DNA from 2 places in the Escherichia sp. XD33 genome. Region 2 is predicted to be linked to the other one. Evidence: predicted binding sites of a transcription regulator. Region 2 holds the regulator's gene; the other holds the start of a gene.
What was found. Region 2 encodes PhoB, which activates phosphate uptake and scavenging genes when phosphate is short. Its sites were predicted from a motif close to CTGTCATAAAACTGNCNNAT; they were not measured.

Region 1 (3,363 bases), on a different contig from region 2:
TGAATGCTCGGCCAGGAGGAGATGATCAGAGAGACAATAATGCCACCCAACATCAATAGCACAATCAGCGCCGCCAGTTTTACCAGCACGCTGAAAATTATGTCGCCCTTTTTACCCGGTGGGTTAAAAGCAGGCTTGGTTGCAGCCATAAGTTACTCTTCAGTTAAACGCGTTTACAAAGTCATTTTGTAATGCCGGATGCGGCGTAAAACACCGTACCCGGCCTGGAGTTTTATTAGTACAGCGGCTTACCGCTACTGTCTTTAATATTGGTCTTCCACGCAGCGCGAACCTGTTCAACTACACTATCCGGCAGGCTGGCGTAATCCAGGTCGTTCGCCTGTTTAGCCCCGGTTTTGTACGCCCAGTCGAAGAATTTCAGCACTTCTGTGCCTTGTTCTGGTTTCTTCTGATCTTTGTGGATCAGAATGAACGTGGTAGAGGTAATAGGCCATGCATCTTCGCCTTTCTGGTTGGTCAGATCCTGAGCGAAGGTTTTGCTCCAGTCTGCACCTTTTGCTGCATTAGCGAAGTTTTCTTCGGTCGGACTAACCGGTTTACCATCAGCGGAGATCAGTTTGGTGTACGCCAGGTTGTTCTGCTTCGCGTAAGCATATTCAACATAACCAATTGCACCCGGCAGACGCTGAACGAACGCGGCGATACCGTCGTTACCTTTACCGCCCAGACCGATCGGCCATTTTACGGTAGAGCCAGTACCAACGTTGTTTTTCCACTCTTCGTTCACTTTCGCCAGGTAGCTGGTGAAGACGAAGGAAGTCCCGGAGCCATCTGCGCGGCGTACTACAGCAATGTTTTGTGAAGGCAGTTTCAGACCCGGATTCAGTTTGGCGATGGCTTCATCATCCCACTTCTTGATTTTGCCCAGGTAGATGTCGCCGAGGGTTTTACCATCCAGCACCAGTTCGCCAGACTTCAGCCCTGGAATGTTAACCGCCAGCACCACGCCGCCAATCACGGTCGGGAACTGGAACAGACCTTCCTGAGCCAGTTTTTCGTCAGACAGCGGCGCGTCAGAGGCACCAAAATCAACGGTATTAGCGATAATCTGTTTTACGCCACCGGAAGAACCGATACCCTGGTAGTTAACTTTATTACCGGTTTCTTTCTGGTAAGTGTCAGCCCATTTGGCATACACCGGCGCAGGGAAGGTTGCACCTGCACCTGTCAGGCTTGCTTCTGCAAACACAGAGAAAGCACTCATCGATAAGGTCGCGGCGACAACAGTTGCGACGGTGGTACGCATAACTTTCATAATGTCTCCTGGGAGGATTCATAAAGCATTGTTTGTTGGCTACGAGAAGCAAAATAGGACAAACAGGTGACAGTTATATGTAAGGAATATGACAGTTTTATGACAGAGAGATAAAGTCTTCAGTCTGATTTAAATAAGCGTTGATATTCAGTCAATTACAAACATTAATAACGAAGAGATGACAGAAAAATTTTCATTCTGTGACAGAGAAAAAGTAGCCGAAGATGACGGTTTGTCACATGGAGTTGGCAGGATGTTTGATTAAAAACATAACAGGAAGAAAAATGCCCCGCTTACGCAGGGCATCCATTTATTACTCAACCGTAACCGATTTTGCCAGGTTACGCGGCTGGTCAACGTCGGTGCCTTTGATCAGCGCGACATGGTAAGCCAGCAGCTGCAGCGGAACGGTGTAGAAGATCGGTGCAATCACCTCTTCCACATGCGGCATCTCGATGATGTGCATGTTATCGCTACTTACAAAACCCGCATCCTGATCGGCGAAGACATACAACTGACCGCCACGCGCGCGAACTTCTTCAATGTTGGATTTCAGTTTTTCCAGCAATTCGTTGTTCGGTGCAACAACAATAACCGGCATATCGGCATCAATTAGCGCCAGCGGACCGTGTTTCAGTTCGCCAGCAGCGTAGGCTTCAGCGTGAATGTAAGAGATCTCTTTCAACTTCAATGCGCCTTCCAGCGCGATTGGGTACTGATCGCCACGGCCCAGGAACAGCGCGTGATGTTTGTCAGAGAAATCTTCTGCCAGCGCTTCAATGCGTTTGTCCTGAGACAGCATCTGCTCAATACGGCTCGGCAGCGCCTGCAGACCATGCACGATGTCATGTTCAATGGAGGCATCCAGACCTTTCAGGCGAGACAGCTTCGCCACCAGCATCAACAGCACAGTTAACTGAGTGGTGAATGCTTTAGTGGATGCCACGCCGATTTCTGTACCCGCGTTGGTCATTAGCGCCAGATCGGATTCGCGCACCAGAGAAGAACCCGGAACGTTACAGATTGCCAGTGAACCAAGGTAACCCAGCTCTTTCGACAGACGCAGGCCAGCCAGGGTATCCGCGGTTTCGCCAGACTGTGACAAGGTGATCATCAGGCTGTTACGACGCACGGCAGATTTGCGATAGCGGAATTCAGAGGCGATTTCGACGTCGCACGGAATACCTGCTAGCGATTCAAACCAGTAGCGGGAAACCATACCGGAGTTATAAGAAGTACCACAGGCGAGGATCTGAATATGCTCAACCTTCGACAGCAGTTCGTCGGCGTTCGGTCCCAGCTCGCTTAAATCAACCTGACCGTGGCTGATGCGTCCGGTAAGGGTGTTTTTGATCGCGTTCGGCTGTTCGTAGATCTCTTTCTGCATGTAGTGACGGTAAATGCCTTTATCGCCCGCGTCATATTGCAGATTGGATTCGATATCCTGACGTTTTACTTCCGCGCCAGTTTTATCGAAGATGTTTACCGAACGGCGAGTGATTTCCGCAATATCGCCCTCTTCAAGGAAGATAAAGCGACGGGTCACCGGCAACAGCGCCAGCTGGTCAGAAGCGATAAAGTTTTCGCCCATCCCCAGGCCAATCACCAGCGGACTACCAGAACGTGCCGCCAGCAGGGTATCCGGGTGACGGGAGTCCATGATCACTGTACCGTACGCACCACGCAGCTGCGGGATAGCACGCAGAACGGCCTCACGCAGAGTCCCGCCTTGTTTCAGCTCCCAGTTCACCAGATGGGCAATCACTTCGGTGTCGGTTTCAGAAACGAAGGTATAGCCACGCGCTTTTAGCTCTTCACGCAGCGGTTCATGGTTTTCGATGATGCCGTTATGCACCACCACAATGTGTTCAGAAACATGCGGATGCGCATTCACTTCTGAAGGTTCACCGTGGGTCGCCCAGCGAGTGTGAGCAATACCAGTGCCGCCATGCAGAGGATGTTCTTCCGCTGCCTGTGCCAGCATCTGGACTTTACCGAGGCGACGCAGGCGGGTCATATGACCTTCTGCATCAACAACGGCCAGACCGGCAGAGTCATATCCGCGGTATTCCAGACGACGTAAACCT
Region 2 (3,363 bases):
GCGGCGTAGCGAAAAGCGGCCCCACCGCCAGGTAACAAACCGTTGCCAGCAGTACGCCAGCGACTTTACCGATTGGCGTGCTGAGGCTGTCAACACCGCCGCCAACTTTTGCCAGCGCCACTACCGTTAATACCGGCAGGCCAACGGCAGTAATGAGGAAGCCGAATGCCGCAGTCCAGACGTGTTCGCCTGCCTGTAAGCCGACCATTGGAGGGAAAATAATGTTACCTGCGCCGACGAACAACGCAAATGTCATAAAGCCCAGAGCGATGATATCGCGCGATCTTAATTGATGGGTCATAAATCATACTGCCTGTGGATGTGGTGTTGTAACGTTAAATTTTTGTGCCAATCCCTGGGGATGATACAGCGGTATATTTAAACAATTTTAGCGGGAAATACTCCCAACCAGGCGCGGCGAAGAATAGTTTTTCGATTTACCGCGTTAATGCAGTCAGTATGACAGCACCTGAAGCGCAATTTAAACGCTTATAACGTTTTAAAGCAAGGAGGGATCTAAAAACCAGAGGTATATAGCGATAAGAAATCACCAACCAGTATAAAACACTATTTCCGTGAAAAAGACATGGCTAATCATGCGAACAAAAAATCACCAACCGTTGTAAAATCTAACGCCCGTATTTTGACTGCAAAGAAAATAAGCCAGCATCGACTGGCTTATGGCAATAAAAGATGACAAAGGCGGATTAATCGCTGTTTTTGGCAATTAAACGTTCCGGGATAACAAAACTGAAACGTGTTCCTTTTCCTACTGTACTCTCAATATTCAGGCGACTTTCGTGATGATTCACAGCATGTTTCACGATCGCTAACCCTAATCCGCTACCGCCGGTTTGCCGGGAACGCGCTTTATCAACGCGATAAAAACGCTCGGTCAGGCGCGGAATATGCTCCGGTGCAATGCCCGGTCCGTTATCTTCAACGCTAAATTCGGCACCGTGCGGCACTCGCTGCCAGCGTACGGTGATATGCGTGCCTTCCGGCGTATGATTCACGGCGTTATAGACCAGGTTCGAAATCGCACTGCGTAGCTGATCTTCGTTGCCAGACACCTTGAGGCCGTTATCTATCTCAAAGGTAAATGTCTGTTTTTTCTGACTCAGAGTCTGAGCCTCGCGCTCAACAACGCGCAGCATCATCGGCACATCAACCTTTTCATTGAGCAAATGCGTCGGTGCGGCTTCTATTTTCGACAGCGTCAGCAATTGCTTCACCAGTCCTTCCATCCGCTGGGTCTGCTCGCGCATGGTGTGCAACGCTTTTTCGCGTACCGCGCCTTCCAGCGGCTGCTCATTCATCATCTCCAGGTAACCCTGTAACACGGTCAATGGCGTACGTAACTCATGGCTCACGTTGGCAAAAAAGTTACGCCGCGCCCCTTCCAGTTGATGCATTTGCGTGACATCACGCGCCACCATCAGCAACTGTTTGTGGGTATAAGGCATGACGCGAATTTCCAGATGCCGCCCGGTGTTGAGCACCAGATTGAGCGGGCGAGAAAAATCACGCGTTTTCAGATATTGCGTAAACTCCGGGTAACGCAGTAGGTTAAGGATGTTCTGCCCGTTATCTTCCGGCCAGCGCAAACCAAGAATTTGTTGCGCCAGACCGTTACACCAGAAAATACCGCCCTCTTCCGTGGTCAGCACCACCGCGTCGGGCAGCGACTCCGCGCCGCTACGAAAGCGTTTAATCAGATTGCCCAGTTCACGGCGGCGTTTTTTATTTCGCAGCTGCATCTGGTGTAAGCCGTATAGTAGCGGTTCCCAGCTACCACGCCCCGGTGGCGGGGTCATACTGCGATCCACCCACAGCCACCATGAAAGGCGCAATAAATTCCAGAAATGCCAGATAAGCAGTCCTGTTACCGATGCCAGCAAAAACCAGGGCAGGTAACCAAAAAATGCACCCAGGATGAAAGCCGGGAGGCAGCAAAGTAGCAGCTCCAGCACCAGCCTTTTCCACGACAGCCGTTCCAGCACGTAAGATACTCCAGTTAAGAAATCATAAGCCCTGCTCTGCGTCCGATGAGCAAGGCGTTAAAAGCGGGTTGAAAAACGATATCCTGTACCGCGCACGGTCTGCACCATGCGGTCATGCCCGCCGGGCTCCAGTGCTTTACGCAGGCGACGAATGTGGACATCGACCGTGCGGTCTTCCACATACACGTTAGTTCCCCAGACGTGGTTTAACAGCTGCTCGCGGCTGTACACGCGCTCAGGATGCGTCATAAAAAAGTGCAGCAGTTTAAATTCTGTCGGCCCCATCTCCAGCGGCTCTTCGCCCGCCATCACTCGGTGAGATGTCGGGTCGAGACTTAATCCCTGCATCTCAATCACCTCTTCCACCGCCATTGGCGAAATACGGCGCATTACCGCTTTGATTCGCGCCACCAGCTCCTTCGGCGAAAACGGCTTGGTGATATAGTCATCCGCGCCGGTTTCAAGGCCGCGCACGCGATCTTCTTCTTCCCCTCTGGCGGTCAACATCACCACTGGAATATCCCGGGTCATCGACTCGCGCTTGAGGTGTTTGATGAACTGGATACCGGAGCCGCCAGGTAACATCCAGTCAAGGAGAATTAAATCCGGCCAGGGTTCATTCAGTTGATTCACAGCACTGTCATAATCTTCCGCTTCGACCGGCTGAAAGCCATTTTGTTCGAGCACGAAGCAGACCATTTCGCGAATTGGAGCTTCATCTTCTACGACCAGAATACGTCTCGCCATGATTTGCCCTGTTGTAATAAATAGGTTGCGATCATTAATGCGACGTCATTATGCGTCAGATTTATGACAGATTTATGAAAAGCTCGTCGCACATATCTTCAGGTTATTGATTTCCGTGGCGCAGAAAAAAGCAAATGGCACATCTGTTTGGGTATAATCGCGCCCATGCTTTTTCGCCAGGGAACCGTTATGCGCATCCTTCACACCTCAGACTGGCATCTCGGCCAGAACTTCTACAGTAAAAGCCGCGAAGCTGAACATCAGGCTTTTCTTGACTGGCTGCTGGAGACAGCACAAACCCATCAGGTGGATGCGATTATTGTTGCCGGTGATGTTTTCGATACCGGCTCGCCGCCCAGTTACGCCCGCACGTTATACAACCGTTTTGTTGTCAATTTACAGCAAACTGGCTGTCATCTGGTGGTACTGGCAGGAAACCATGACTCGGTCGCCACGCTGAATGAATCGCGCGATATCATGGCGTTCCTCAATACTACCGTGGTCGCCAGCGCCGGACATGCGCCGCAAATCTTGCCTCGTCGCGACGGGACGCCAGGCGCAGTGCTGTGCCCCATTCCGTTTTTACGTCCGCGTGACATTATTACCAGCCAGG

Region 1: a site for PhoB is predicted at 1,363-1,382, ahead of pstS (phosphate ABC transporter substrate-binding protein PstS). Genes of this name have one in related genera too.

The regions. Positions count from the first base shown of each region.
Region 1 covers NZ_JAENDM010000038.1:8,073-11,435, forward strand. The annotation lists gene pstC (phosphate ABC transporter permease PstC) at 1-149, opposite strand, end outside; gene pstS (phosphate ABC transporter substrate-binding protein PstS) at 236-1,276, opposite strand; gene glmS (glutamine--fructose-6-phosphate transaminase (isomerizing)) at 1,590-3,363, opposite strand, start outside.
Region 2 covers NZ_JAENDM010000020.1:24,092-27,454, reverse strand. The annotation lists gene brnQ (branched-chain amino acid transporter carrier protein BrnQ) at 1-301, opposite strand, end outside; gene phoR (phosphate regulon sensor histidine kinase PhoR) at 708-2,003, opposite strand; gene phoB (phosphate response regulator transcription factor PhoB) at 2,061-2,750, opposite strand; gene sbcD (exonuclease subunit SbcD) at 2,940-3,363, shown strand, end outside.